One region of the Ectopseudomonas mendocina genome, then DNA from elsewhere that is predicted to be linked to it. Evidence: riboswitches for the same ligand, from Rfam matches in the RefSeq annotation. Region 1 holds a riboswitch; each other region holds the start of a gene.

Region 1 (9,935 bases):
GGTATCCAGGTGCAATTCCACCTGATCGGCCAGGCGTTCGATATCGCGCTCGCGTAGCGCCTGGTAATCCACCGTCTGCACCTCGGGCAGCCCGGCCCAGCGCAACAACGCGGCGAACGCCGACGGTTGCTCGAACAGGCCATGCAGGTAGGTAGCAAGTACCTGCCCATCGGCACTGAGACCACCGTCACTGCGGCCGTCATCGAGCTGCACGGCGCCGTTAAGACCCGGCCCATGGCTGACGCCGGCATGGATCTCGTAGCCGCTGACCGGCGCCTGCTCCAGACACAGCCGGCCACGCACGTTGCGCAACTGCTTCTCCGGTTCCAGCAGCGTCTCGAAATCGAGCAGGCCAAGGCCTTCGCTACTGCCGGCAACACCCTCCAGGCCGTGCGGGTCGTGAATCTGTCGACCAAGCATCTGCAGACCACCGCAAATACCCAGAACCTTGCCGCCGTAGCGCAGGTGGCGGGCGATGGCTGCATCCCAGCCCTGTTCACGCAGGCGCGCGAGGTCGGCACGTACGCTCTTGGAGCCAGGCAGGATGATCAGATCCGCCGGGGGAATGGCTTGGCCCGGCCCGACGAAGGTCAGCTGCACCTGTGGGTGCAGGCGCAACGGATCGAAATCGGTGTGGTTGCTGATACGCGGCAGAACCGGCACCACCACGCGCAACGCCTGTGCGTCCTTGGCCTGCTGACGGGTATCGACGGCGTCTTCGGCTTCCAGGTGGAAATCCATCAGGTACGGCAGCACGCCCAGCACTGGCTTGCCGGTACGCTGTTCGAGCCAGTCCAGCCCCGGTTTGAGCAACGCGATGTCGCCCCGAAAACGGTTGATCACGAAGCCCTGGACACGCGCCTGCTCGCTCGGGCTGAGCAGTTCCAGGGTGCCGACCAGATGGGCGAACACGCCGCCCTTGTCGATATCGGCAATCAGAATCACCGGGCAATCCACCGCTTCGGCGAAGCCCATGTTGGCGATGTCGCCGGCCCGCAGGTTGATCTCGGCGGGCGAGCCGGCGCCTTCGACCAACACCAGCTCGTGGCGCTCCTGCAATCGTGCATGGGATTCCAGCACCGCTGCCATGGCCACCGGCTTGTAGCCGTGATAGGTCAGCGCCTGCATGTTGCCGATGGCGCGGCCGTGGATGATCACCTGAGCGCCCATGTCGCTGTTGGGCTTGAGCAGCACCGGGTTCATGTCGGTATGCGGCTCCAGACCGGCCGCCTGCGCCTGCACCGCTTGCGCGCGGCCGATCTCGCCGCCGTCGGCGGTCACGGCGGAATTGAGCGCCATGTTCTGCGGTTTGAACGGCGCCACGGAAATGCCCTGACGCCGCGCCCAGCGGCACAGCGCCGTCACCAGCGTGCTCTTGCCGGCGTCGGAGGTGGTGCCCTGCACCATCAGGGTGGCCATCAGGGCGTTTCCTCGAGACTCGCCAGTATCGGCGCACATTCCAGCAGCGCCTGTTCCAGGCGCAGCCAGCCAGATTCGTCCGCCGGCAAGCCGAAGCGCAGGCTGTCCAGCTCGGCGAACAGGCGCACCAGGATGCCGCGGCGCGCCATCAGCTCGGCGCAGGGCACGGCGCGCCGGGTGCAGCAAAACTGGAACAGCGACGAGCCGCCGCTCGATGGCAAGCCACAGTCACGCAGCAATGCCTGCAGGCGCTCGCCGTCGGCCAGCAGGCGTTCACGCTGGCGACGCTGGCCCTCACCATCGACCAGCAGGCTCAGCGCCACGCTGCGTGCCGGGCCGCTGACGGCCCATGGGCCGAGCAGCGTTTCCAGTTCATCCAGCAGCGCCTGAGCGGCCAGGACGAAGCCAAGACGCAGGCCGGCCAGGCCGAAGAACTTGCCGAACGAACGCAGCACGATCAGCCCCGGCATGTCGCTGTAGGCGGCCAGGCTGTGCTCCGGCGTGCAATCCATGAAGGCTTCGTCGACCACCAGCCAGCCGCCGCGCTCGACCAGCTCATCGTGCCAGTCGAGCAGACGGGGCGGCTCGATCAGGCGGCCAGTCGGGTTGTTCGGGTTGACCACCAGCAACACATCCAGCTGCGGCAGCGCGCGATGCACCGAACCCTCGCTGAGCTTGGTGACACGATGGCCTTCACGACGCCAGGCTGCGGCGTGCTCGGCGTAAGTGGGCGCGATGATGCCGACACTGGCATTGCGGCGCAGACGTGGCAGAGTCTGGATCGCCGCTTGCGAACCGGCTACCGGCAGCAGGCTGACGGCGCCGTAGTAGTCGCGCGCCGCCTGCTCCAGCCCATCGTCCGCTTCAGGCAGGCGAGCCCAAGCCGAACCGGGGACGGCCGGCAGATCCCAGCCGTAAGGCGCAACTCCGGTGGACAGATCCAGCCAGTCTTCAAGGGGGATGCCATAGCGCTGCGCAGCGGCGCGCAGTCGACCTCCATGCTCAAGCAACCCAGACCTCCAATACGATCAGGCATACCAGCCATAAGCCAACGCCCGCGACGACTCGATTCATCGCCCGCTCGATATCCCGCGCACGCGGCGCCGGGCCCTCGCCCAACTGCGGGCGCTCATGCCGCTCGCCGTGATACTCCGCCACACCGCCCAGACTGACACCCAGGCTGCCTGCGCCAGACGCCATTACCGGGCCAGCATTGGGACTGTCCCACAAGGGCGCCTGCTTGCGCCAGCAGCGCAGGGCCAGAGCGGTGTGCCCGAGCAGGGCGTAGGTCAACGCAACCAGGCGCGCTGGAATGTAATTGAGCACATCATCGATCTTCGCCGCCGCCCAGCCAAAGCGCTCGAAGCGTTCGTTGCGGTAACCCCACATGGCGTCGAGGGTGTTGCTCAGGCGGTACAGCACCACGCCGGGGGCGCCGGCGACGATAAACCAGAACAAGGCGGCGAATACCGCATCGGAGCCATTTTCCAGCACCGACTCGGTGCCGGCGCGGGCCACGCCCGTGGCGTCCAGTTCGGCAGTGTTACGGCTGACCATCCAGCCGACCCGCTCACGCGCCAGGGCCAGATCGCCCAGGCGCAGCGCCTGCGCCACCGGCTGTGCGTGCTCGTACAGGCTGCGCAGGCCAAGGGCGAAGTACAAAGCAAAGATCTCCACCGCCCAACCAAACGAGCTCACCTGCACCAGCAGCCAGGTGATGAAGGTCAGCGGCAGCACTGCCAGGCACCAGGCCGTCACGCCATGACTACGCCAGCCACCACCAGCGGGATTGAAGCGCTGCTCCAGGCGCCCGGCCAGGCGGCCGAAGGCAACCAGCGGATGCGCGCGGCGTGGCTCGCCCAGCAAGGCATCCAGCGCCACGCTGGCACAGGTGATCAGCGCCAGGCTCATCGTTCACTCACCAGAGGATCCCCATCGATTCTCGAACAGCAATTCGGACAGCGGCCGAGGTGTGGCCCAGCCCTCTTCCACCAGCATCGGTTTCTCGTAGAAGGCGTGCACCGGCCCCAGGCACAGCAGCGCCACCGGCTTGCTGCCAGCCGGCATACCCAGCAGCCCGGCCAGCGCTTCGGGGTCGAACAACGACACCCAGCCCAGGCCCAGCCCTTCGGCCCGCGCAGCCAGCCACAGATTCTGAATGGCGCAGGCCACCGAAGCCATATCCATTTCCGGCAACGTGCGTCGTCCAAAGACATGCGCTTCGCGCCCTTCCATCAGCGCCACCGCCAGCAGCTCGGCGCAATCGCGGATACCCTCGACCTTGAGCCGCATGAACTCATCCGAGCGCTCGCCCAGGACTTCGGCGGTGCGTACCCGCTCCACCTCCACCAGCGCATGGGCCGCCTCACGCAATTGCGGATCGCTGATACGCAGGAAGCGCCACGGCTGCATCAGGCCGACGCTGGGCGCGTGGTGCGCCGCTTCGAGCAGCCGCGCCAACACCTCAGGCGGTACCTGCCCGCCGGCGAAGTGGCGCATGTCGCGGCGCTCGGCAATGGCGCGGTATACCGCCGCACGCTCTGCTGGAGTGAAAGCATGCTCGCTCATGGACGCAGCAGCGCGGCGGCCGCCTCCGGATTGGACGGCAGGTAGAAGTGGATATAGCTGGCCGTCAGCCGACCCAGGCGATAGACCGCCTCGGCCACCGGCTTGCCGTTCGGGCAACGGCCGAGCGCCAGGGGCTGCAAGGGACTTTCCAGGCGAGAGTGGTGGTAACTGTGGCCGCGCAGCTCGCCTTCCGGCAGCGTCACTTCCTGCAGGGCCAGTGCCGTCAGCCGTGGCTGCAAAGCCGCACTGCCGCTGAGCAGGCCAAGCATGCGGCCACTGCCGCCCTGCTTGTCGCGCAGCTCATCGAGCAAATAGAGCATGCCGCCACACTCGGCGAGCAGTGGCTTGCCGGCCTGGTGATGGGTACGGATCGCCGCAGCCATGGCCTGGTTGCCCTCCAGCTCTGCCAGGTACAGCTCGGGATAACCGCCAGGCAAGTAGAGACTGTCCACGTCCGGCAGCGCTTGATCGATCAGCGGCGAGAAATAGCGCAGCTCAGCCCCCAGCGCCTGCAGCAGGTCGAGATTGGCCTGATAAAGGAAGGCGAACGCGGCATCCCGCGCCACACCGATCCGCACGCCTTGGAGCAAGGGCGCAGGTTCGTCGATCTGCGGCGCGGCGAAGCTCACCGCCGGCGGCAGATCGACATCGGCGCTGGCCGCCAGGGCGTCGGCGACGGCGTCCAGGCGTGCTTCCAGATCGGCCAGCTCAGTTGCCTGCACCAGGCCCAGATGCCGACTCGGCAACTCCACCGCGGCACTGCGCGGCAAAGCGCCGAACCAGCGGATGCTCGATGGCAAGGCATCACGCAGAATATCGCCATGGCGGGTACTGGCGACGCGGTTGCCGAGCACTCCGGCAAACGGCAGATCCGGCTGGAAGGTGGCCAGGCCGTGAGCCAGCGCGCCGAAGGTCTGCGCCATGGCTGCACCGTCGATCACGCCCAGTACCGGTACGCCAAAGTAACGGGCCAGATCGGCCGCCGACGGCTTGCCGTCGAACAAGCCCATCACCCCTTCGATCAGGATCAGATCGGCCTCGCCCGCGGCCTGCCACAACAGCCGGCGGCTCTCCGCCTCACCCACCATGGCCAGGTCGAGCTGGTACACCGGCGCGCCGCTGGCGCGGGCGTGGATCATCGGATCGAGGAAGTCCGGGCCGCACTTGAACACTCGCACCCGGCGCCCCTGACGCGTATGCAGGCGCGCCAGCGCGGCGGTGACGGTGGTCTTGCCCTGACCCGAAGCTGGCGCGGCAATCAGCAGCGCCGGGCAGTGACGTGCTTCCATCAGAATTCGATGCCCTTCTGCGCCTTCACTCCGGACTTGAACGCATGCTTGACCAGACTCATCTCGGTGACCGTATCGGCCGCCTCGATCATCCCCGGCAAGGCGCCCCGCCCCGTTACCACCACGTGCTGCAGCAGCGGCCGCGCTTCGATATCGGCCAGCACCGCATCCAGTTCGAGATAGCCATGCTTGAGGGCGATGTTCAGCTCATCCAGCACCACCAGGCCGATGGATTCATCGCCAAGCAAGCGCCTGGCAATGGCCCAGGCTTCCTGCGCCTTGGCGATATCACGCTGGCGATCCTGGGTTTCCCAGGTGAAACCCTCGCCCATCACGTGATAGCTGACTTCCTCGGGAAAGCGGCGGAAGAAGGTTTCCTCACCGGTGCTGGCGGCACCCTTGATGAACTGCACCACGCCGACCTTGAGGCCATGACCGAGGGCGCGCGCGACCATGCCGAAAGCGCTGCTGCTCTTGCCCTTGCCATTGCCGCTGTGCACCAGCAGCAGGCCGTATTCGTCCTGAGCCTGGGCGATCTTCTCGTCGATCAGGGCTTTCTTGCGCTGCATGCGCGCCTTGTGGCGGGCATCGCGCTCGGTGGACTCGCTCATGCTGTGCTCCTGTACGTCAGGCACCCGCGCCGCCTGTTGATCGATAAACAGTGCGAACGGCAATGAGGAAGAAGGTCGCGATGATCCGCACATCCTCATCCAGGTGCCAATGGCTGGTCAGGCGAGCGGAAGACAGAAAACACGAACGCCCCGGTCAAACCGGAGCGTTAGCCGGACAGCGCCCTCCGCGATGCCGTGAAACTGCGACAGGCCGGTCTCCGGGCTCGTGAGCGAACCCAAAGGTTCGACACCGCGCCTTCCCGTGCATAGCACAGTGGCTTCGAGCAGCGTTTGACTCACCTACCGTTGCGGGGGCAGCGCCGGCATTCGAACCGGCTTCCCTGTTTCACCCCTCGGCCGTCATTCGCAGCGACTCGGGGCACCTGAAGCAAGGCGCGCAGGGTAGAGGCTGGCAGCCCTACCCGTCAACGCCGCTCAGTGCCTGGGCATGAACCCAGGCGGTTTGCTCGCCAACCAATCGACGAAAGTCCGCAAACGCTCATCACTCAGCAGCGCCTCGCGGCTGTTGTAAGTCAGCGCCAGCTCCTTTTCGCTGAACAGACGGTGAATCTGGTTATGGCAGGCGCGGCAGACCCAAAGCGTGGCGGTAATGCGCTCATGACGAGCGAAGCGTTTCTGCACATAGACCTTGTCGTGCAGCGCCTTGGGAATCAGGTGATGGCGGGTCAGTGCGACAGACCGCGCGCACAGCTCACAGAGCTCAGGCTGAGGCGGCAGGCGAATGGGCTCGCTCATGGAGGGTCAGGGGTTACGAGCGAGCTCTGGGGTGATGACTCGTTTGGCATCGAGGTAGACACGCTGCCAGTAGACGTTATCGAGGCTGTCCAGGCGCACGGTACCGCCACTGGACGGCGCATGGACGAAACGCCCCTCGCCGACATAAATGCCGGCATGACTGACGGCACGACCGCCATTGGTGGCGAAGAACACCAGATCACCACTCTGCAGGGCATCGCGCCGAACATCCGGGGTACGCATCGCGCTCAGCTCACGGGTCGAACGTGGCAGGCTGATACCGGCTGCATCGCGGTAGACGTAGCCGATCAGACCACTGCAGTCGAAGCCGCCTTCCGGGGTATTGCCGCCATAACGATAGGGCGTACCGACCAGACCGAGGGCGCGGAACAAGACATCTTCGGCGCCGCCCTGATAGGACGAAGAAGAGACTGGAGGACTGTAGGTAGGCTGAGGAGAGGGAGCACGACTGCTACACGCACTCAGTAGCAGAACGAGGGAGATAAGGACGACACGGGTCGTGACGGGCATAAGCGAGGCGATCCAGAGCCTGAATGCGCTCTACTCTGCCGATTCACGACGAACGGCGCAACCCTCAGCTCCGTTCAAGACCTATCGAAACAGCCCTTGAACAGATTCTGCGGTTACGCCGTATACATCAGTTATGACGCTTGGCAGCGACCTGATCTTCAACCGGAGCCAGGGCGAGCACGCGCTTGGCTTGCAGGTAACTGCGATTCCAGTAGCTGTCGTCCAGGCTGTCGATGCGCACGCCACCACTGCGACTGCTGCTGGAATGGATGAATTGGTCATCTCCCAGGTAGATGCCGGCGTGGCTGACGCGACCGCGGCCGCGATCGTTGAACAGAATCAGGTCACCTGGCTCCAGGTCGGCACGGGCCACCTTCGGCGCATCCAGATTGATCAATTCACGAGTGGAGCGCGGCAATTCGAGACCGACCTCTTTGCGGAACAGGTAACCGACGAAGCCGCTGCAATCGAACCCGGACTGTACCGAGGTCCCACCGTAGCGATAGCGAGTACCGATCAGCGAACGGCCGAGATCAAGCAGGCTGTCGGCCAATTGCGGCATTTCGTAGGGTTTGTCGTCGATCAGTGCGGTGATTTCATCGTCATCGGCTGGTATGACCCGATGAGAGAGCGGGCGAGTGACTGGCTCGGCCGTGGCTTCGCTGATCTGCGGTTGCGGCGAGTGGCCGGCGCAGGCAGCGAGAAAGACTGTGAGTGCAAGAGGCACGAGGGGTGCGAAGCGTTTTAGCATGGGCACGACCGTGTCGGTTGAATTTACAAGTTGGCGACTATGCCTTCTATAACGCTCATTTGCAAATTCTATCGTTAGAAATGTGACCCAGTGGTTTCGCCGCGCCATCTAAAGCGCCCGACCATCTGCCTGGCCGGGCGAATCAGAACCTAACCGAGAATCTCGCTCAACGGGATAAACCGCAGCATCTGACCTTCGGCCAGCGTACTGCCTTCCATGACCTCGGCCAGGCCCTCAGCCCAGGCGGCACTGCGCAGCACGCCAGAGCTCTGGTTGGCATAAGGCACCACGCGGCCATTCTCCAAACGCGCTCGCAGGTACTCGCGGCGCATGCCCGGCTTGCCCCAGGTAAAACCTGCCGGCACCGCAAAACCCATGGGCTCGACACGCTGTACACCAAGACGACGCAGCATATAGGGACGCGCCAGCAAGCCGAAGGTGACCAACGTCGAAGCCGGGTTGCCCGGCAAGCCGATGACCGGAACACCTTGGTAATGGCCGAACGTCAGCGGCTTGCCCGGTTTGATCGCCAGCTTCCACAGCGACAGTTCGCCCGCCTCACGCAGAACCATGCCGAGAAAATCCGCCTCACCCACCGAAACGCCACCCGTGGACAGGATCAGATCGACTTCGCCCAAGGCACCCAGCGCTTCGCGGGTACGTTGCAGGTCATCGGGCAATATTCCCGCATCCACCACGCTGCAGCCCAGCCGCTGCAACCAGGCGATCAGCAAACGCCGGTTGCTGTTGTAGATCTGCCCAGGGCCAAGTGCCTGACCCGGCTCGACCAGCTCATCCCCCGTGGACAGCACGGCAACGCGCAGTCGCCGACGCACCGAAAATTGCGCTACGCCCAAAGACGCCGCCAACCCCAGCTCGATAGGCCCCAAACGCGTGCCGGCCGGCAGCACGCATTCTCCGATACGGGTTTCCTGACCTTGAGCACGTACGTTCTGCCCGACCTTGAGCGGCTCGCGGAAATGCACGCTTCCAGCCTCATCCAGCTCGACGTTTTCCTGCATCTCGACGGTATCGGCACCTTCGGGCAGCGGCGCACCGGTAAAAATGCGCGCGCAGGTTCCCGTCTGCAGGGAGACAGGCGCAGTGCCAGCCTGAATACGCTGACTGACCGGCAACGCCTGGCCCGTCCAATCAGCCAGACGCAAGGCGTAGCCGTCCATCGCGCTGTTGGCCCAGGGCGGCAGATCCAGCGCCGCGATCAGCGGCTCGGCCAACACTCGACCATCGGCCTCGGCCAACGCAACCAGCTCGTTCTGCTCGATGGGTGCCGCCTCTGCCAACGCCAACAGGCGCTCCAGCGCCGCCTCCATCGGCAACAGACCAGGATGATCGCAACCGCTCATCCACGGGTCTCGCAGGCACCTACCTGTTTCAGGTGCGGGACGAAGTTGCATGGACGGTGCCGCGCATCCAACTGCTCACCGAGGATTCCGTCCCAGGCGGTGCGGCAAGCATTGGTCGAACCCGGCAGGCAGCAAACCAGCGTGCCGTTGGCCAATCCGGCCAATGCGCGCGACTGGATGGTAGAAGTACCGATATCGGCCACGGAAATCTGCCGGAAAAGCTCGCCGAAGCCATCGACCTGCTTGTCCAGCAGGCAGGTGACTGCTTCCGGCGTGCTGTCGCGCCCGGTGAAACCGGTACCGCCCGTGACCACCACCACCTGAACCTGATCCTCGGCAATCCAGGTCGCCACCTGGGCGCGGATCTTGTACAGGTCGTCCTTGAGCAGCACGCGAGCGGCCAGTTGGTGACCGGCGCCGGTCAGGCGATCGACCAGCAGTTGCCCCGAGGTGTCGGTCTCCAGCGTGCGCGTGTCGCTGACAGTCAGCACGGCGATGTTCAGCGGCACGAAAACCGCATCGGCCTTGTGGTTCATGGCAGGCATCCAATTAGTAGACAATGGGCGCTGTTATATCACACAGCCTGCCCCCGGAGACTGCCCGCATGCCCGTACCCAACGCCCTCCCCACCTGCTCGGTGCTGCTG
Region 2 (9,935 bases), 1.1 Mb from region 1:
TTCATTGCGCAATGCTTGCTGCCATTCGAAGAAGCTTGGCGCTGGAGCCGTAGGCGTCGTCTGCGTGACGGCGGGGCTGGGTGTCGCCGGCAGGCTTTCAGCGGGAGCCTGAGCGCAGGCTGCCAGCAGGAGGATAGGGAGCAGGGCCAGAGTGCGGCGAGGTAGCTGAGGTGGCATGTCTATCTCAAAGCGTTTAGCAGGTCGCTACCTTAGCATGCCCGTGCTGTAGACAGGGCTATCAGCATGTTTACGCCGCCCATAAAGCAAGAAGCCTCCCAATTGTGGGAGGCTTCGCGGCGGTAACTGCCTTTGCCTTTCTGCGGTCGTTCCTGGCGGGAGCGAAACAGTGGCTGGGCGACGATGGATTTGGCCTTGTTCGGCCGCTTTGCGGCTTTCTTGCTCATACGGTGATCCTCGGTTGAGCCTGCTCCCATGCAGGCGCGCGAAAAAATATGCGCCGCTGTACAGAAAATGTCCAGACCGTAGAGGCGGGCGACTCGAACCGGTGTGTCGGCAGGTGTTCTCGCCCCCCCCCCCCCCGCTTGGCGCTTTTTCGGCCGCAGTTTTGGCCGGATCGTCCCTTTAGCCGTGGTCTGAATCCTGATTCACTACATGCAGGTGAATCAGGATTCAGACCATGGCTTATCGCATCACTGAAGCTCGACTCGACCGCGATCAGACGCAGCGCCAGCGCATCCTCGATTGCGCCTTGCTACGGGTGGCCGAGGGCGGTTTCGCTGCCCTGACCATGCAGGCGCTGGCCGAGCATGTCGGTATCGCCACTGGCAGCCTATACCGCCATTTTCGCAGCAAGGGCGAACTGGCCGCCGAGGTTTTCGCCAGCGCCAGCCAACGTGAGGTTGATGCCCTGGCCACCGCCTTGCGCGGGCCGGGCAGTGCCCGTGAGCGGCTGCGTATCGGCCTCGAACAGTTCGCCGCCCGCGCCTGGCACAGCCGCCGCCTGGCCTTTGCGCTGATCGCCGAGCCGGTCGATCCGGAGGTCGACGAGCAGCGCCTGCTCTACCGTGAAGCCTATGCCGAACTGTTCATCGATTTGCTGGAGGAAGGCGCCGCTGCCGGCGAATTTCGCGTCGAGCAGATCGCTCTGACGTCGGCTTGCCTGGTCGGCGCGATTGCCGAGGCGCTGGTCGGTCCCCTGTCACCACCTGCTCGCGCCGCTCGCGAGGCCGGTCAACCCACCCTGGAGCTGGCTCAGGTCAGCGCCAGCCTTGCCACCTTCTGTCTGCGCGCCGTCGGCGCCGAGGAGCCCTCGCGATGAGACCCAGCCTGCATGCCGAAACACATGAAGTGTTCAACCAGGTGCCGAGCCTGGACGGCACCAACCTCTACCGCCTCGATCTGCCGCTGCAGGAGTGGACTCGTCGTTATGATGGGGCCTGGGCCGACGAGCGTCTGAGCGCCTATGGCGCGCTGGCCGGCGGCGCCTTGATGCAGGCAGGCTTTCTCGCCAACGAGAACAAGCCGGTGTTCAAGAGTCATGATCGCTACGGCAATCGCATCGATCTGGTGGAGTTTCACCCGGCCTACCACGAGCTGATGCGCACGGCCGTCGAGCATGGCCTGCCGTCGCTGCCCTGGACAGACCCACGCGCTGGCGCGCATGTCGCCCGTGCCGGCCTGACCTATATGCACAGTCAGGCCGAAGCGGCCAGCGGCTGCCCGCTGACCATGACCTTCGCTGCGGTGCCTGCCATTCGCCTGCAGCCCAACGTGGCCGAGCAGTGGCTGCCGAAGATCCTCGCCACCGAGTACGACCCGCGCAATTTACCGATGGAGCAGAAAACCGGCGTCACCATCGGTATGGCCATGACCGAGAAGCAGGGCGGCACCGACGTACGTGCCAACACCACCCGCGCCTATCCCATCGGCCTCGGCGGGCCGGGGCAGGGCTACGAGCTGGTTGGCCACAAATGGTTCTGCTCGGCGCCGATGTGTGATGCCTTCCTTACCCTGGCCTACACAGACAAGGGCCTGTCATGTTTCCTGCTGCCGCGTCACCGCCCTGACGGCACGCGCAACGCGTTCTACATCCAGCGCCTGAAGAACAAGCTGGGTAACTGGGCCAACGCCTCCAGCGAGGTGGAGTACCGCGGTGCCTTCGCCTGGATGCTTGGCGAGGAAGGACGCGGCGTGCCCACCATCATCGAGATGGTGGCGATGACGCGCTTCGATTGCATGGTCGGCTCCAGCAGCTTGATGCGTCAGGCGCTGACCCAGGCCGCGCACCACTGCGCACACCGCCAGGTCGGCGGCAAGCTGCTCGCAGACCAGCCGCTGATGCAGAACGTGCTGGCCGACCTGGCGCTGGAGAGCGAAGCCGCGCTGGCGCTGTGCATGCGCATGGGGCGTGCGCTCGACCACTCGCATGACGCGCAGGAAGACAAGTTCGCCCGCCTCGTCACTGCCGTGGGCAAGTACTGGATCTGCAAGCGTGCGCCGGAAATGATCTACGAGGCCAGCGAGTGCATGGGCGGCGCCGGTTACGTCGAGGAAACCATCCTGCCGCGCCTGTACCGCGAAGCGCCGGTCAACTCGATCTGGGAAGGTTCGGGCAACGTGCAGTGTCTGGACGTGCTGCGCGCCTTGTCCAAGGAACCGGGCGTGCTCGATGCGCTGTTCGCCGAGCTGGGCGACGGCCACGGTGATGCCCGTCTGAAGGCGCACATCCAGCGTTTGAAGGCCGACTTCAGCGATACCGCCGATATCCAGTACCGCGCCCGCCAGCTCACCGAAGACATGGCCGTGGCGCTGCAGGCCAAGCTGCTGCTGGAAGCGGGCAACGCCACCGTCTCCGATGCCTTTATCGCCAGCCGTCTGGAGGGCCGTGGCCGGGTCTACGGCACCTTGCCGCGTGGTGTCGACGTCGAGGCGCTGCTGGCGCGTAGCACGCCGCACCTGGCCTGATCGGAGGTTCGCCATGCACGCTCATCCGCGTTATCGGGAGCTGGTTGAGCAAGGCTTCGCCGACGCCAATTTCATCCAGGATCTCGGCATTCGTGCCACCGACTGCGGCCCAGGGTGGGTCGAGGCGGCGCTGGATATCCTGCCGCGCCACCTGCAGCAGAACGGTTTCATCCATGCTGGTGTGCAGACCACTCTGGCCGATCATGCTGCCGGTGCCGCCGCCGCGACGTTGGTGGCCGAAGGGCAGACGGTGCTGACCCTGGAATTCAAGGTCAACCTCCTGCGCCCGGCGCGTAGCACGCGCCTGTTCTGCCGCGCCGAGGTGCTCAAGGCCGGGCGCCAGGCCACGGTGGTTGAGGCCGAGGTGTTCGGCGAGGAGAGCGGCCAGAAGCGCCTGTACAGCAAGGCTTCGGTGACCATGGCGGTGGTGACGTTGCCGGCCTGAGCGAGAGCCGAGAGCGGATGGCCAGGCACGCTGTTTTTTAGCCGAGCAGGCGAGTAATCTTGCGCTCGATGGTTCTGCGTGCACGCATGTGACGCGGATGAAAAGGGAACAGGGTGCGGCGAATCTCGCCAATGCCCTGGCTGCCCCCGCAACTGTAAGCGGCGAACGATGCCCTCATGCCACTGACTTCGGTCGGGAAGGCGGGCGGAGTGCCAAGCCGTGAGCCAGGAGACCTGCCATCGACAACGGGCGTTTCGCCCAACCTTCATCCGAATCGTCGCGCGGTGGGCGCGAACAAGGAACTCGCATGCATATCGAACCCGGTGTCGTCGAAGGCGCCAAGATCCTCCTCAGCTACGCAACGGCCGTCACCGCTTTCGGCCTGACCGCCAAACTCGCCCTGGACAGCGTCCGCAGCAACGGTGGTGTCGCCGCCCTGGCTTTGCGCAGCCTGCTGACCACCGCCCTGGTGTTCTGCTTCTTCGAAGTATTCCCGCATCACCCGGTGGGTGTTTCCGAGGTGCATCTGATCCTCGGTTCTACCCTGTTGTTGCTGTTCGGTGCCGGTGCTGCTGCCATCGGCCTGGCCGCGGGGCTGTTGCTGCAGGGGCTGCTGTTCGCCCAGTTCGACCTGCCGCAGTACGGCATGAACGTCACCACGCTGTTGATCCCGTTGTGGGGCATCAGCCTGCTGGCCAAGCGCATCGTTGCGCCGGGTACCGCCTACGTCGATCTTTCCTATAAGCAGGCACTGGCACTGTCGACTGCCTACCAGGGTGGCATCGTCGCCTGGGTCGCGTTCTGGGCCTTCTACGGTCACGGCTTTTCCAGCGAAAACCTGGCAGCAGTGGGCAGCTTCGGCCTGGCTTACATGAGCGTGATCCTGATCGAGCCGCTGATCGACCTGGGCGTGCTGGCCGGTGCCAAGGCGTTGTCGCGTTTCAGCCAGGGGCCGCTGTTCAACGTGCGCCTGCACCAGGCGGCCTGACCCAGTCGTTTAGCGGCGGCGCTGCCAGATCATCTTGCCGGTATTGCTCTCGGTGACCAGATACTGGTCGCTGAAGCGGTAATAGGCAGCGGGTTGATAATCGGCGGCGCCTGCCAGGCGCACCATCAGCATGCCGTCCTGGCTGCGCCATTGGCCGCTGTACTGCACCTCGCCGGGGCTGTCGTAGCTCCAGTCGCTGCCGCCGCCGGCCGAGCGGCTCCACTGCGTGACGCTGCCATCGGCGTTCAACTGCAGGGTCATCACGGTGTTGAACGAAGCGAAGTTGGCGCCGCCACTGTTGATGATCTTCTCGTGCACCCAGGTGCCGACCAGTGCCGAATCCTGAACGCCTGCTGCAGGTGGGGGGGCTGCTGCTTCGCGCTGGAATAGTGTCTGACGTTCCAGTACCTCGCCGTTGCGTGGGTTGCGAGCCGCGATGCTGGTGTTGAGCATGGCATTGGCGTAGGTGGCGTTCATGTTGGCCAGCAGCAGGCCGGACTGTGGATCGCTGATCTCGGCGCGCAGCACCTGTCCATCGTAGTGGCCCTTCAGATTCAGGCGCAGGGTCTGATTCTCAACGTATTGCCCCTCAACCTGATTGCCCTGCTGGCGCAGAATCAGCACGGTCGGCAGGCCGTCGAGCGTGGCGCGGTAGTGACCGTCCAGCTCACCTGCCTGAACGCTGAAGCAGGAAACGACAGCCAGCAGCAGAAGGATTGGACGAACCATGGTAATGACCTCCGACGAGTAGCTCCAAGTCTAGTCTCGGCCGTCGGGTGGTGAGTCCTGTCGCGCTATGTTTTCGTCACCGTATGCAGGCAAGATAGGCGCGTACGTTCAGTCAGGAAGATGCACAGTGAAAGCCTGCTCAGATGATTTCATCGTTGCCCTCACGCCCGAAGAGGCCGTCGATCGCCTCGCCGCGTTGCACCAGGAGGCCACTGGCGCCCTGAGCCACGCGCTCAAACGCTACCTCAAGGAGCGCATCCGTCCCGATGCCAGCGAGCACTGCCTGTTCCGCTACCCCGAATTGCGCCTGACCTACCTGTGCCAGGGCGAGGTGCCGACCACCGTGCGCGCCTACGCCAAGGTGCAGGTGCCTGGCACCTACGCCATCACCGTGACCCAGCCGGCGGCCTTCCGCAAATACCTGCTGGAGCAACTGCGTCCGCTGATGAACGATTTCACCCTGCGCGTGGAAGTCGGCCGCAGCCAGCAGAACATTCCTTACCCGTACGTGGTCGAGGGCGGCGATGAGCTGGCCGGCAGTGGTGTGACCGCCGCCGAGCTGGCGCGCGTATTCCCCAGCACCGACCTGTCCGCCGCCACCGACGGCACCGCCGATGGCCTGTACGACTGGGAGAACATCGACCCGCTGCCGCTGGCGCTGTTCGACGCGGCGCGCACCGATTTTTCGCTCAAGCGCATCCAGCACTACACCGGCAGCGACTGGCGCCATGTGCAGCCTTGGATCCTGTTGACCAACTACCATCGTTATGTCGACCAGTTCATCCGTCACGGCCTGGACATGCTGGTGGGCGACTCGCGCTTCACCCGCATGGTGCTGCCGGGCAATGTGGTGGTCGAGCGTGGCATGGCCGAAGGCGAGATGCAGGCAATCATCGAGAATGTGGTCTGGCACCGCTATCAGATGCCGGCCTACCACCTGCAGGCCGAGGATGGCCACGGCATCACCCTGGTCAATATCGGCGTCGGCCCGTCCAACGCCAAGAACATCACCGACCACCTGGCCGTGCTGCGCCCCCACTGCTGGTTGATGATCGGCCACTGTGGCGGCCTGCGTCAGTCGCAGACCATCGGCGACTATGTGCTGGCCCACGCCTACATGCGCCGTGACGGCATTCTCGACCGCGTGCTGCCGCCGAACATTCCCCTGCCGGCGCTGGCCGAAGTGCAGCAGGCGCTGCAAGAGGCGGCCAAGCTGGTCACTGGCGAGCAGGGCGACGAGCTGAAGAAGCGCCTGCGCACCGGCACCGTGCTGACCTACGACGACCGCAACTGGGAACTGCGCTGGGCCCAGGAGCGCCCGCTGATCAACCTGTCGCGCGCGGTGGCGGTGGACATGGAAAGCGGCACCATCGCAGCCCAGGGCTATCGCCTGCGGGTGCCCTACGGCACCCTGCTGTGTGTGTCGGACAAGCCGCTGCACAGCGAGATCAAGCTGCCCGGCGCCGCCGGCGCCTTTTACGAGCGCGCGGTGACTCAGCACCTGCACATCGGCATCGCCGCGCTGGAACTGATGCGCAGCCAGCTCAACTCGCTGCATTCGCGCAAGCTGCGCAGCTTCGACGAGCCGCCGTTCCGTTGAGGTGCAATCCGGCGCTGAAGGCTTGAGCGCGGCCAGCAGGCTGTTGTCGCGCTCAAGTATCTGTTTGCCAGCGGTGCGCACAGCGCACCCTACGCCATTCAGCCATCGCTGGTCGGGGCATTTCAGGCCGCAACCGGCGCCTCGTCACGTAGCAGTTCGGCCAGCGCTGCGCGGTCGATGTTGGCGCCGCTGAGTACCACGGCCACGCGCTGGCCGGCATTGAGTTCACGCTCCTGCATCAGAGCAGCCAACGCCGCAGCGCCGGCACCTTCGGCGAGGTTGTGGGTGTCCTCGTGATAGGTGCGGATGGCGGCGCGAATTTCCTCGTCGTCGACCCGTACGATGCGCGAGGCGCCGACGCGGATCATGTCCAGCGCCAATTCTTGCGGCTGGCGGCAGGCCATGCCGTCGGCCAGCGTATCGGCGCGTTCGGTCTGCACCAGGCGGCCTTGCTCGAAACTCTGCGCATAGGCGTCGGCGCCGCTGGCGACGACGCCGACGATTTCGGTGTCGAGACCAAGCAGGTCGCGGGTGCGGATCATCCCGCAGATGCCCGAGCCGAGGCCGATAGGCACATACACCCGGCGCAGATTCGGTACCGCCTCCAGCAGTTCCAGGGCATAGGTAGCCACGCCGCGCACCAGATCCTCGTGCAGTGACGGCACCCAGTGCAGGTCGTCGCGTTCGGCGATACGCGCGGCTTCGGCACGGGCTTCGTCGAAGTCGCGGCCATGTTCGATCACCTCGGCGCCGAGGGCGCGCATCGCGGCGTTCTTCTCGCGGGCATTGCCATGTGGCACCAGGATGCGAATCGCCAGGCCCGCGGCGCGCGCCGCCAGCGCCAGGCTCTGGCCATGGTTGCCGCGCGTGGCGGTGACCAGCCCGCGCACCTGCGGCTCGCGGCGCAGCAGGGCGTCGATATAGACCAGCCCGCCGCGCACCTTGAAGGCGGCAGTCGGGGCGTGGTTCTCGTGCTTGACCCAGACCTCGCAGCCCGTGCGCTGCGCCAGCAACGGCCAGCTCAGTTGCGGCGTGGCCGCCATATGGCGGTGAACCAGTTGCGCGCTCTGGCGCAGTTGGGCGAGGTCGAACATGGCGGATGCTCCGGGTGGCGTTGACCTCGATGCTAGTGCGGCGCATTGTATGGGTAAATCTTTATATTGCATGGCAAGCAATGTGGCTTCCTGACCTTCAAGACAGCGCCTTACCCACATACCTGGCATTGGTCGAGGCCATCGCTGCGGCCATCGGCCGGGGTGAACTCAAGCCCGGCGAGCGCCTGCCGCCTCAGCGGCGCCTGGCCTGGACGCTGGGCATCAATCCGAGCACGGTGATGCTCGCCTACCGCGAAGCGGCGCGGCGGCACCTGGTCTCTGGTGAGGTCGGGCGCGGCACCTACGTGCTGGCCGGCAGCCGCGAAGCGAGCCTGTTCCGCCTCAAGCAACCGACCGCGCAGGGCGAGCTGATCGACCTGTCGACCAATGTGCCGGTGCATGATCCGGACAATCATGACCTCTCCGCCAGCCTCGCCGCACTGGCTGCACGTGGCGAGCTGGACGCGTTGCAGGCCTACCCGTCGGCGGCGCTGGTCGAGCGTGCGCATCTGGCGGGTGCGACCTGGCTGCGCCGACGCGGCCTGGAGCTGGCGCCAGGCGGCCTGCTGCTCTGCGCCGGTGCCCAGCAGGGCGTGTCGGCGGCGCTGCTGGCGCTCTGCGAAGCGGGCGAGCCGATCCTGGTGGAGCGCTATACCGCGCCGGGAATCAAGGCCGCTGCACGCCAATTGCGCCTGCCGTTGCACGGTGTGGCGATGGACGAGCACGGCATTCTGCCCGATGACCTCGATCGCCTGGCTCGTGCCACCGGGGCGCGCGTGGCGGTGTTCACGCCCTGTTTGCAGAATCCCACTGGCGCCAGCCTGGACGCCGAGCGCCGCGCGGCCATCGCCGAGGTGGCGCGACGCCGTGGCTTATGGATACTCGAGGACGATGTCTACGGCGTACTCGGCAGCGAGGCGCCGCTTGCGGTAAAGGCGCCGGAACGTTGCCTGCTGATCAGTAGCCTGTCCAAGAGCGTTGCACCGGGCTTGCGCCTGGGCTTTATCGCGGGGGCGCCGGAGTTGCTCGAACGCATTGACCCCGAGGCCCAGGCCACGCGCTGGGCGGTGACGCCGCTGAGCCTGGCGCTGGGTTGTGAATGGATCGAAAGTGGCATCGCCGAACAGCGTCTGGCCTGGCAGATCGACGAGCTGCAACAGCGCTGGCGCTTGGCCGCGCGCGTGCTCGGGCCGCGCATGCCGCAGGGCCGGGCGGTAGCGCCGCATCTGTGGCTGGACGCTGCAGCGCCTGCCGGCCTGGCCGAGGCGTGCCGGCAGAATGGCGTGGAGGTGGTGCCGGCAGAAGTGTTTGCGGTAGAGGCCAATCCGGGACATGCCGTGCGCGTCAGCCTCGCGGCGGCAGCCAGTCGGGTCGAACTCAAGCGGGCGCTGGAAGCGATCGTGGCGGCCTGGCCTATCGGTTGAGTTCGCCGTAGAGTGCGCTCGGCTTTGGCTTCCTGCGTCGCCGAGGGCGTTTTTGGGGGGGCGTGTGCGGTGCAAGCCTTTGCAAGGGGGCGGGCTGTTCGCTGGCGCTCCTGAGCCCGCCCTACGACTGGCCCGCGTTATGAGGTTGCGAGTTGCATATGCAGGATCGGGAAGGGGCGCCCGCCGCCGTCCAGGCGTGAGCGATCGGTCACCACGAAACCCAGGTGCTGGTAGAAGCCGACGGCCTGCGGGTTCTGTTCGTTGACGTCGACCCGCGTGGCGCCCAACTCGTCGATGGCGTGAAGCATCAACCGTTTGCCCACGCCTTGGCCGTGGCAGGTAGGGTCGACGAAGAGCATTTCCACCATGCCTTCGCTGGTACCGAGAAAACCCAGGATTCGCCCCGACTCATCGCGTGCACAGGTCAGCTGTACGGCCGGGAAATACTGCTCGCGCAGCAAGGGCTTGATCACCTGTAGGTCGCTTTCCGGCAGGAAGTGATGGGTGGCACGCACGGCGGCCTCCCAGACTTCCACCAGGGTGGGCAGTTCAGTGTCGGTGGGGGTGTCGAGAGTCAGCGGCATGTCAGTAGGTATCGAAGATCAAACAGGGCGCAGAGCATGCCAGCTCTGCGCCCGTGCTGTCATTTGCTGGCGTCGAGTACCACGCGATAGCGTGCCTTGCCGCTGCGCAGATGGTCGATGGCCGCGTTCACCTGGCTCATGGGGAA
Region 3 (9,935 bases), 2.2 Mb from region 1:
CGCGCTGGCTGCCGGGCTGCCACACCGGGCGCACGCCCATCAAAGCCAGGGCCTGGGCAATATCGTCGCCACCGGTGCGCATGGTTGCCGTGCCCCATACCGACAGGCCGAGCTGACGTAGATGGTCGCCCTCGTCCTGCAGGTGGCGCTCCAGCAGGCGATCCGCCGCTTGCACTCCGAGGCGCCAGGCGGTGGGCGTGGGCAGATGCCGCACGTCGACGGTAAAGAAGTTGCGCCCGGTGGGCAGCACGTCGAGGCGACCACGACTCGGTGCGCCACTCGGCCCGGCTGGGACGAAACGCCCCTCCAGTGCCGCCAGCAGGCCGCCCATCTCGGCGTCGCCACAGGCATCGAGCAGCGGCGCGATATGCTCGGCCAGGCCGTCGAGGATCAGCGCCACCTCGGCGCCAAACGCTTCGCTATGCTCCCCTGCCAGGCGCTGCTCGATCAGCCGCAGCGCCAACAGTTCCAGGCGTTCGCGGGTGTCACCGACAGTGCGCCACAGACTGTTATCCACAGCCTGCAAGGCCTGTGGGCGCAGCCCCTCCCAAGGCTGGCCCATATCGCAATCCAGCGGATCGAAGCCCAGCTCCAGGCCACGGGTCAGAGCGCGCAGCAGGCTGGCATTGGCGCCCTGTCCATCGCCACGGGGAATGCGCAGCAGCGCCAGCAGGGTGTCGCGGCGCAGTTGCCCGGCGGGCGACTCGCCGAACACATGCAGGCCATCGCGAATCTGCGATTCCTTGAGGTCGCACAGGTAGGCGTCGAGCTGCGGTAGCCAGCTGTCGGCATCGTCATTGAGCTGCAGGCCCAGCTCGCGGTCGAGGCTGGCTTCGCGCACCTTGGCCAGGATCTCGCCACGCAGCTCGACAGCGCGGCGCTGGTCGAGCTGGCTGGCGTCGTAGTACTCGTCGGCAAGCCGCTCCAGATCGCGTAGCGGGCCGTAGCTTTCGGCGCGGGTCAGCGGCGGCATCAGGTGGTCGATGATCACCGCCTGGGTACGCCGCTTGGCCTGCGCGCCCTCGCCCGGGTCGTTGACGATAAAGGGGTAGATATTCGGCAGCGGGCCAATCAGCGCCTGCGGCCAGCAGCCCTCGGACAGGCCGACGCTCTTGCCCGGCAGCCATTCCAGATTTCCATGTTTGCCAACGTGGATCAGTGCATCAGCGACAAAGGCCGTGCGCAGCCAGGCGTAAAAGGCGATATAGCCGTGCGGCGGCACCAGATCGGGGTCGTGGTACACCGCCGCCGGGTCGAGCTGATAACCGCGCGCCGGCTGGATGCCAACGAAGGTCAGGCCGAAGCGCAGGCCGGCGACCATCATCCGCCCACTGCGGAACATCGGGTCATCCTGCGGCTCACCCCAGCGTTCGCGCACTGCCTGCTGGTTGGCAGCGAGTAGGCTGTGGAAAAACGCCAGGTAGTCGTCCAGCGCCAAGCTTTGCGCGCAAGGCCGTGTATCGAGGCCGTCGAGATCGTTGGTGACGCCGCCGAGCAGGCTGTGGACAAGTGCGGTGCCGCTGTCCGGCAGGTTATCCACCGGATACCCCTGGGCCTTCAGGGCGCGGAGGATATTCAGGGCGGCAGCCGGTGTATCCAGGCCGACGCCGTTGCCGATGCGGCCGTCGCGGGTCGGGTAGTTGGCCAGGATCAGGCCGATTCGCTTCTGATCGTTGCTTTTGATCGCCAACTGACACCAGTTACGCGCCAGTTCTGCGACGTGAGACATGCCCGGTTCATGCGCCTGGTAGCACACCACGTCGCTCTGGCTGCGCTCGCTACGCCAGGCCAGCCCCTTGAAGCTGATGGCGGTACCGATCAGCCGGCCATCCAGCTCGGGCAGCACTACGTGCATGGCTAGATCGCGCGAGCCCAGGCCCTGGGCGCTGGCCTGCCACTGCGCCTGGTTGTCCAGCGAGCAGATGGCCTGCAGCACCGGGATATCGCGACGGAACACCCGCGCCTGTGGCGCCTCGGGGTTGGACAGGGCGAAGCCGGTGGTGTTGATGATCAGCGCGGCGTTAGTTTCGTCCAGCCAGGCCTGCACCTGTTCCAGGCATGCAGGTTCCTTGAGGCTGGCCACGGCAATCGGCAGCGGGTTGAGGCCCTGCACGATGAGGTGCTGGCAAAAGGTATCGACGAAGGCGGTGTTCGCCGATTGCACATGGTTGCGATAGAACAGCAGCGCCACCACGGGCGTCTCCGGCTGCCACTGCGCCTGCCAGTCAGCCAGCGCCGCCGGGCTGCGCTGCGGGTGATAGAGGCCGACGCGCGGCAGCGGTTGCGGCTCCTGCCACGTGTCGTCGCGGCCCAGCCAACGGCTGCCGATGCAGCGGAACAACTGGCAGGCATTCTCCAAGCCGCCCTGGCGCAGGTACTGCCAGAGGCGTTGGCTGTCTTCTTCAGCAACGTTACCGAGCGCATTCAGCTCCGGGTCGGGCTTGTCGTCGCCGGGCACCATGATCACCGTGGCGCCGCGCGCGCCCAGCTCAACCAGACGCTCCACACCGTAGCGCCAGTAGCTGACCCCGCCATGCACCGAGATCAGGATGACCTTGGCATGTTGCAGCACCTGCTCGACGTAGTAGTCCACCGAGGCGTTGTTACTCAGCTGTGCCGGGCTGGCCAGGCGCAGGCTGGGATAGTCGTTCGGCAGTTGCCGGGCGGCTTCGGTCAGCAACGACAAGTGCGAATCGCCCGTGCACAGGATCACCAAATCGGCAGGCGTCTGGCCGAGGTCGGCGATGCTGTCGGCCGGCAGTTGAGCGCCGGGCTGGGTGCGCAGTAAATGCATATTCGTTCTGTGGGAGGGGCTTTAGCCGCGATTGCTCTTAGCGCCGTAGGGTGGACTCAGGAGCGAAGCGAACAGTCCACCGCCAGCACATATGTCCACACGGCGTACTGCTACGCGAGTACGCCCTACGCTCTGTATCAGGCCAACGCCGCCTTCAGCTCGGCCTCGATGGCCACGCGGTCGAGCTGCTGGCCGATCACCACCAGGCGGCTCTGGCGCACTTCATCGGCCTGCCAGGCGCGGTCGAAGTGGCGGTCGAAGCGCTGGCCGACACCCTGCACCAAAAGGCGCATCGGCTTGCCAGGGATCGCCGCGAAGCCCTTCACACGCAGGATGCCGTACTTGGCCACGGCGCCCTTCAAAGCGGCCAGCAGGCGCGCCTCCTCTGTTTCCGGTAGTTCCACGTGGAACGAGTCGAATTCCTCGTGATCGTGATCCTCGTCTTCATCGTCATGATGGGTGCGGCGGCTGTCGATATGCAGCTCGGTTTCGCTGTTCAGACCCAGCAACACGTCCAGCGGCAACTCACCACCATGCGCTTCGATCACCTTGACCGCCGGCGGCAGCTCCTCGGCCACCTCGGTGCGCACGGCAGCCAGCGCGTCGGCGTCGAGCAGATCGGCCTTGTTGAGGATCACCAGGTCAGCGCTGGCCAACTGGTCGGCGAACAGCTCATGCAGCGGCGACTCGTGGTCGAGGTTGGGGTCAAGCTTGCGCTGCTCGTCCACCTGATCGGGAAAGGCGGCGAAAGTACCGGCGATCACCGCCGGGCTGTCGACCACAGTGATCACCGCATCGACGGTACAGGCGTTGCGGATTTCCGGCCAGTTAAAGGCCTGCACCAGCGGCTTGGGCAGCGCCAGGCCGCTGGTTTCGATCAGGATGTGGTCGAGGTCGCCACGGCGCGCCACCAGCTCGCGCATCACCGGGAAGAATTCTTCCTGCACGGTGCAGCACAGGCAGCCGTTGGCCAGTTCGAAGACGCGGCCATTGGCTTCTTCTTCGCTGCAGCCGATGGAGCACTGCTTGAGGATCTCGCCGTCGATGCCCAACTCGCCGAACTCGTTGACGATCACCGCGATACGGCGGCCGCCGGCATTGGCCAGCAGGTGGCGCAGCAGGGTGGTTTTGCCGGCACCGAGGAAACCGGTGACGATGGTGACAGGCAGTTTGGCGAGGGTTTTCATGGAGGGCCCCGTGGCGTCGTTAAGTTCGGCGGACGGGTATGGGCAGGCGGGCACGCAGGGGCGTGCTGGCCGCGTCGGATCACCCCGTCCGAGCAAGTGGCTGATTGTCGAGGCAGGTCTCCTGGCTCACGGCTTGCGCGGCGCGCATCCCTTCACCTTCCCGCCGGTTGGCAGTGGTTTAACGAAGGGCATAACCGTTTACAGTTGCGGGGGCAGCCAGGGCATCGACCCTGTTCCCTCTTAGCTCCCCGGCGGCTTGCCGGAAAGAACCTCGAAAGCGAGAAGGCTACGCAGGCAGCGGCGGCCGGTCAATCGCGGTTGACCGCTGGCAGGCGCCATGATGAGCTACGTCCCCCTCCGACACGACTGCCGCTCATGACCGCCAGCCACCTCGATCCCCCCGCCACCGCCAAGGTGGTTGCCGGCCTGGGCTGTCGGCGCGGTTGTGCACAGGACGAGCTGCTCGCCCTGCTGACCCACAGCCTGGCGCAACATGAACTGACGGTGGATAACCTTGCAGGATTGGCCAGCATTGCGCACAAGCACGACGAGCCGGCGCTGCATGAACTGGCCACGTGCCTGAAGCTGAAGCTGAGCTTCTTCACCCCCGACGACCTCATGCCCTACCAGTCGGCGAACACCGCCAGCCTGCTCACGCGATCCACCACCGGCGCCCCTGCCGTGGCCGAGCCGTGCGCCTTGGCATTGGCCACCCGCCTGGGCAGCAACGCGCAGCTGCTCGGCCTGAAGAAGCGCAGCGCCAGCGCCACCTGTGCGCTGGCCACATTCGATAGAGAGCCCGCATGACCATCTACTTCATCGGCGCCGGCCCCGGCGATCCCGAGCTCATCACCGTCAAGGGTCAACGCCTGATCCGCTCGTGCCCGGTGATCCTCTATGCCGGCTCGCTGGTGCCCGAGGCGGTGCTTCAGGGTCACAACGCCGAACAGGTGGTCAATACGGCCGAGCTGCACCTGGGCGAGATCATCGCACTGCTGCATGAGGCCCATGAGCGCGGCCAGGACGTGGCCCGCGTGCATTCCGGTGACCCGTCGCTGTACGGCGCCATTGGCGAGCAAATTCGCGAGCTGCGCGCGCTCGGCATCCCCTTCGAGATCATTCCCGGTGTCACCGCCACTGCGGCCTGCGCAGCGTTGCTGGAAGCCGAGCTGACCCTGCCCGGCATCGCCCAGACGGTGATCCTCACTCGCTACGGCACCACCTCGCCGATGCCCGAGGGCGAACAGCTGCATGACCTGGCCAGGCACCGCGCGACCATGGCCATCCACCTCGGCGTGCGCCAGTTACCAGCGATCGTGGCCGAACTGCTGCCGCACTACGGCGCCGACTGCCCCATTGCGGTTATCCACAGAGCGAGCTGGCCGGATCAGGACTGGGTACTGGGCACCCTGGCCGATATCGAAGCCAAGGTTGCAGCCAAGGACTTCCGCCGCACGGCGTTGATCCTCGTCGGTCATGTGCTCGATCCGGGCGCCTTCGCCGAATCGGCGCTGTACGACGCTACCCATCGGCATCTCTATCGTCCCGGTCGCGACTGACCTGGCGATAAACTGCGCAAATCGCTGAAAGCCCCGTATTCATTGGCCTTCGATAACTTATCAACAAGAAAGCAAGGAAGTTATCCCAGACTACTGTGGATAGCCATTTGCCGAGGGTCAGTTTTTGTACAACTGGCCGAAAGTACCAGCATTAAAGGGCTACAGCCAGGTATCACGAGGATATCCACAAGATGATCCACGCCAATTGTGAGCAACTGTGGATCAGAGCTGTACTTCGACCCGCTTGATACCCAATGCCCGCAACTCCACCATCAGCTCGTTCAGGTCGGAGAAGGTCTCCACCTGTTCGGCCTCGTCCACCAGAAAGAAGCTGCGCCCGGCGTCTTTCTTGAAGAACACGATCCACTGCGCCGTATTGGCCGGATTGACCATGACCTGGGTGTCGAACAGCACCCCTTCGTCCGTTCTCTGTTTCACATCTGCGCGCTTCATCCTCTCTCCTCTACCCGCATGACTCCTGCGCCCCGCCGGCCTGACCGAGTCAGTCAGCGGATCCACCGACCATTTTAAGGGATCGGAGCACTCACAGGCGCTGACCACCATCAGACTTCGCGAGGGTACAGGTGAAATTACCGACCAAACCCTATACGATTCATATACGAAACATATAGCAGGAGGCCCCATGGGCATCGTCAACATCGATGATGAGCTGCACGACCAGATTCGCAGGGCGAGCAGCGTGTCGGGCCGCTCGATCAATGCCCAGGCGGGTTTCTGGATTCGCATCGGCATGCTGTGCGAGATGAACCCGACCCTGAGCTTCAACGAGGTCATGGCGGCCGAGCTGCGTGCGGCCGGTGTGATGGTTCCGCCGCGTATGGCGGATGCCTCATGAGCAAGACACCCGGAGAAATCGCCCTGATGGCAGAAGCCGGCAGGTTGTTGGCGGGCGTGTTCGGCTACCTGGATCGACTGGATCTGATTGGCCTGTCGACCCTGCAGGTCAACGATCTTGTGGATAACTACATCGTCGGCGAACTCAAGGCACGGCCCGCGAGCAAGGGTCAGTATGGTTTCGCCTACTCGATGAATACCTCGCGTAACGAGGTGGTCTGCCATGGCGTACCCAGCGCCGGTGAGATCCTGTGCAGCGGCGACCTGGTGAACTTCGATATCACCCTGGAAAAGAACGGCTACATCGCCGATTCGAGCAAGACCTACCTGATCGGCGAGGTTTCGCAGCAGGCGCGCCAGCTTGTCCAGGTCACCTACGATGCGATGTGCAAGGGCATCGAGGCGGTGCGGCCAGGCGCTCGGCTCGGCGATATCGGCCACGCCATCGAACAGCATGCCCGCGCCCACCGCTACTCGGTGGTTCGGGAATATTGCGGCCACGGCATCGGCCGGGAAATGCACGAGCCTCCCGAGGTGCTGCACTGGGGCAAACCCGGAACCGGCCTGACCCTGCGCGAAGGCATGACCTTCACCATCGAGCCGATGCTCAACCAGGGCCAGGATGCCGTGCGCACCCTGCGCGACGGCTGGACCGTGGTGACCCGTGACGGCAAGCTGTCGGCGCAGTTCGAACACACCGTGGCGGTCACCCGCGAAGGTGTCCGGGTGCTTACGCTGCGCCCTGAGGAACACCACCTGCGCAGCGTTTCGAGCTGACAGAAAGCAAAAGGCCCGTCTTCATGAACGGGCCTTTTTCTATCTCAGCGCGAAACGCCGTTATTCGACGGTGACGCTTTTCGCCAGGTTACGCGGCTGGTCGACGTCGGTGCCCTTGAGCACGGCGACGTAATACGACAGCAACTGCAGCGGCACGGTGTAGAGGATCGGCGCGAGCAGGTCGTGGATATGCGGCATGGCCACCACATGGGTGCCCTCACCATTGCGCATGCCGGCCTGCTGGTCGGCGAAGACGATTAGTTCGCCACCCCGTGCACGCACTTCCTGCAGGTTGGATTTGAGCTTTTCCAGCAGCTCGTTGTTCGGCGCCACGGTAACCACCGGCATATCGGCGTCGACCAGAGCCAGCGGGCCGTGCTTGAGCTCGCCCGCCGGGTAGGCCTCGGCGTGGATGTAGGAGATTTCCTTGAGTTTGAGCGCGCCCTCCATGGCCACCGGGTACTGGGCGCCACGGCCGAGGAACAGGCTGTGGTGCTTTTCGGCGAACAGTTCGGAGATTTTCTCCACGGTCTTGTCCATAGCCAGTGCCTCGCCCAGGCGAGTCGGCAGGCGACGCAGCTCTTCCACCAGCTCGGCTTCCAGTGCCTTGTCCAGGCTGCCCTGTACCTGGCCGAGGGCCAGGGTCAGCAGCATCAGGCCGACCAGTTGGGTGGTGAAGGCCTTGGTCGAGGCCACGCCAATTTCCGGGCCGGCCTGGGTCAGCAGGCACAGGTCGGATTCGCGCACCAGCGAGCTGGTGCCGACGTTGCAGATCACCAGGCTGGCCAGGTAGCCGCCCTGCCCTGGCGCCTTCTCCTTGGCATTGCGCAAGGCGGCCAGGGTGTCGGCGGTTTCGCCGGACTGCGAGACACTGACGAACAGGGTATCCGGCTGCACCACCACCTTGCGGTAGCGGAATTCGCTGGCCACCTCGACCTGGCAGGGGATGCCGGCCAGCTCTTCCAGCCAGTAACGGGCGACCATGCCGGCGTGATAGCTGGTACCGCAGGCGACGATCTGCACATTCTTGACCTTGGCGAACAGCTCGGCCGCCTGTGGGCCGAAGGCCTGAACCAGCACGTGATCGCTGCCCAGTCGACTCTCCAGGGTGCGTTGCACGACCTTGGGCTGCTCGTGGATCTCCTTGAGCATGAAGTGGCGATACTCGCCTTTGTCGGCTGCCTCGGCGCCCTCGTGGTATTGCACGGCCTCGCGCTGCACCGGCTGGCCGGCGGCGTCCCAGATCTGCACGCCGTCACGACGGATCTCGGCGATATCGCCTTCTTCCAGGTACATGAAGCGGTCGGTGACCTGACGCAGGGCCAACTGATCGGAGGCGAGGAAGTTCTCTCCAAGGCCCAGACCGATCACCAGGGGGCTGCCACTGCGTGCGGCGAGCAAGCGATCCGGCTGCTTGGCGCTGATCACCGCCAGACCATAGGCACCGTGCAACTCGGGAATCGTGGCCTTGAGCGCAGCGCTGAGATCACCGAACTGCTGCAACTTGTGGTCAAGCAGGTGGACGATGGTTTCGGTATCGGTATCGGAAGTGAAGACGTAGCCCAGGCCCTTGAGGCGCTCGCGCAGTTCTTCGTGGTTCTCGATGATGCCGTTGTGCACCACGGCCAGCTCGTGCCCGGAGAAGTGCGGGTGGGCATTGCGCTCGCTCGGCGCACCATGGGTGGCCCAGCGCGTATGGGCGATGCCCAGGCGCCCGGCCAGCGGCTCGGCCTGCAGGGCGGCCTGCAGTTCGCTGACCTTACCGACGCGGCGACGGCGATCCAATACGCCCTGCTCGCTCAGCAGCGCTACACCGGCGCTGTCGTAACCGCGGTATTCCAGGCGCTTGAGCCCTTCGACCAGTACCGGGGTGATGTTGCGTTCAGCGATGGCGCCTACGATTCCACACATGTCTACGTCCTCAGTCTTGCAGCGGCGCGATGATCAGCTGGATGCCACGCGCGCTCAGATGTTCACGGGCCTCGTGGGCGAGGCGCTCGTCGGTGATCAGGGTATGGACGCTGCCCCAGGGCAGTTCCAGGTTGGGAATACGTCGGCCGATCTTGTCGCTCTCGACCATGACGATGACTTCGCGGGCGACTTCGGCCATCACCCGCGACAAGCCGAGCAGTTCGTTGAAGGTGGTGGTGCCACGCTCCAGGTCGATGCCGTCGGCGCCGATGAACAGTTGGTCGAAGTCGTAGGAACGCAGCACCTGTTCGGCCACCTGGCCCTGGAAGGACTCCGAATGCGGATCCCAGGTGCCGCCCGTCATCAGCAGTACCGGCTCATGCTCGAGTTCGCGCAGCGCGTTGGCCACGTTGAGCGAGTTGGTCATCACCACCAGGCCGGGTTTGTAGCCAAGTTGCGGAATCATCGCCGCCGTAGTGGTGCCGCTGTCGATGATGATCCGTGCGTGCTCGCGAATACGTGCCACACCGGCGCGGGCAATCGCCTGCTTGTGTGGAGAAATGGATTGCGTCGGCTCGCTAATCAATTCCTGCGGCATGGGCACGGCACCGCCATAGCGACGCAGCAGCAGGCCATTCTTCTCCAGTGCGGCGAGATCCTTGCGAATGGTCACTTCGCTGGTGGCGAAGTGCTGCGCCAGGGCATCCACGGACACCTCACCCTGCTCGACGAGCAAGGCGAGGATGGTGTGGCGACGTTGCGGCGTGTTGCGCTTCGACATCTTTAAATTTCGATTCGAAAGATAATGGCGCAAATCAAAACATATGATCGAAAAGCCCGCAAGCGTCCACC

Evidence for each region. Region 1 has a riboswitch for cobalamin ahead of cobO (cob(I)yrinic acid a,c-diamide adenosyltransferase). Riboswitches for the same ligand answer to the same signal wherever they lie in the genome.
Region 2: it holds a riboswitch for cobalamin, as region 1 does, so the genes downstream of both, C7A17_RS05700 (energy-coupling factor ABC transporter permease) here and cobO (cob(I)yrinic acid a,c-diamide adenosyltransferase) in region 1, are expected to answer to the same signal.
Region 3: it holds a riboswitch for cobalamin, as region 1 does, so the genes downstream of both, cobW (cobalamin biosynthesis protein CobW) here and cobO (cob(I)yrinic acid a,c-diamide adenosyltransferase) in region 1, are expected to answer to the same signal.

Annotation. Positions count from the first base shown of each region.
Region 1 covers NZ_CP027657.1:83,109-93,043, forward strand. Annotated here, with positions in the region: gene C7A17_RS00465 (cobyric acid synthase) at 1-1,419, opposite strand, end outside; gene cobD (threonine-phosphate decarboxylase CobD) at 1,419-2,429, opposite strand; gene cbiB (adenosylcobinamide-phosphate synthase CbiB) at 2,422-3,330, opposite strand; gene bluB (5,6-dimethylbenzimidazole synthase) at 3,334-3,987, opposite strand; gene C7A17_RS00485 (cobyrinate a,c-diamide synthase) at 3,984-5,276, opposite strand; gene cobO (cob(I)yrinic acid a,c-diamide adenosyltransferase) at 5,276-5,887, opposite strand; cobalamin riboswitch at 6,080-6,289, opposite strand; gene C7A17_RS00495 (hypothetical protein) at 6,323-6,643, opposite strand; gene C7A17_RS00500 (C40 family peptidase) at 6,650-7,174, opposite strand; gene C7A17_RS00505 (C40 family peptidase) at 7,302-7,925, opposite strand; gene C7A17_RS00510 (molybdopterin molybdotransferase MoeA) at 8,075-9,289, opposite strand; gene moaB (molybdenum cofactor biosynthesis protein B) at 9,286-9,825, opposite strand; gene mobA (molybdenum cofactor guanylyltransferase MobA) at 9,894-9,935, shown strand, end outside.
Region 2 covers NZ_CP027657.1:1,214,987-1,224,921, reverse strand. Annotated here, with positions in the region: gene C7A17_RS05725 (lytic murein transglycosylase) at 1-177, opposite strand, end outside; partial or broken gene arfA (alternative ribosome rescue factor ArfA) at 258-404, opposite strand; gene C7A17_RS05715 (TetR/AcrR family transcriptional regulator) at 638-1,279, shown strand; gene C7A17_RS05710 (acyl-CoA dehydrogenase family protein) at 1,276-2,925, shown strand; gene C7A17_RS05705 (PaaI family thioesterase) at 2,939-3,370, shown strand; cobalamin riboswitch at 3,423-3,625, shown strand; gene C7A17_RS05700 (energy-coupling factor ABC transporter permease) at 3,678-4,358, shown strand; gene C7A17_RS05695 (hypothetical protein) at 4,368-5,087, opposite strand; gene amn (AMP nucleosidase) at 5,215-6,687, shown strand; gene C7A17_RS05685 (threonine dehydratase) at 6,810-7,781, opposite strand; gene C7A17_RS05680 (aminotransferase-like domain-containing protein) at 7,862-9,205, shown strand; gene C7A17_RS05675 (GNAT family N-acetyltransferase) at 9,343-9,789, opposite strand; gene ahr (NADPH-dependent aldehyde reductase Ahr) at 9,849-9,935, opposite strand, start outside.
Region 3 covers NZ_CP027657.1:2,245,312-2,255,246, reverse strand. Annotated here, with positions in the region: gene cobN (cobaltochelatase subunit CobN) at 1-2,794, opposite strand, end outside; gene cobW (cobalamin biosynthesis protein CobW) at 2,932-3,981, opposite strand; cobalamin riboswitch at 4,076-4,270, opposite strand; gene C7A17_RS10475 (cobalamin biosynthesis protein) at 4,357-4,788, shown strand; gene cobM (precorrin-4 C(11)-methyltransferase) at 4,785-5,540, shown strand; gene C7A17_RS10465 (hypothetical protein) at 5,763-5,993, opposite strand; gene C7A17_RS10460 (ParD-like family protein) at 6,184-6,396, shown strand; gene map (type I methionyl aminopeptidase) at 6,393-7,172, shown strand; gene glmS (glutamine--fructose-6-phosphate transaminase (isomerizing)) at 7,233-9,083, opposite strand; gene C7A17_RS10445 (DeoR/GlpR family DNA-binding transcription regulator) at 9,094-9,864, opposite strand.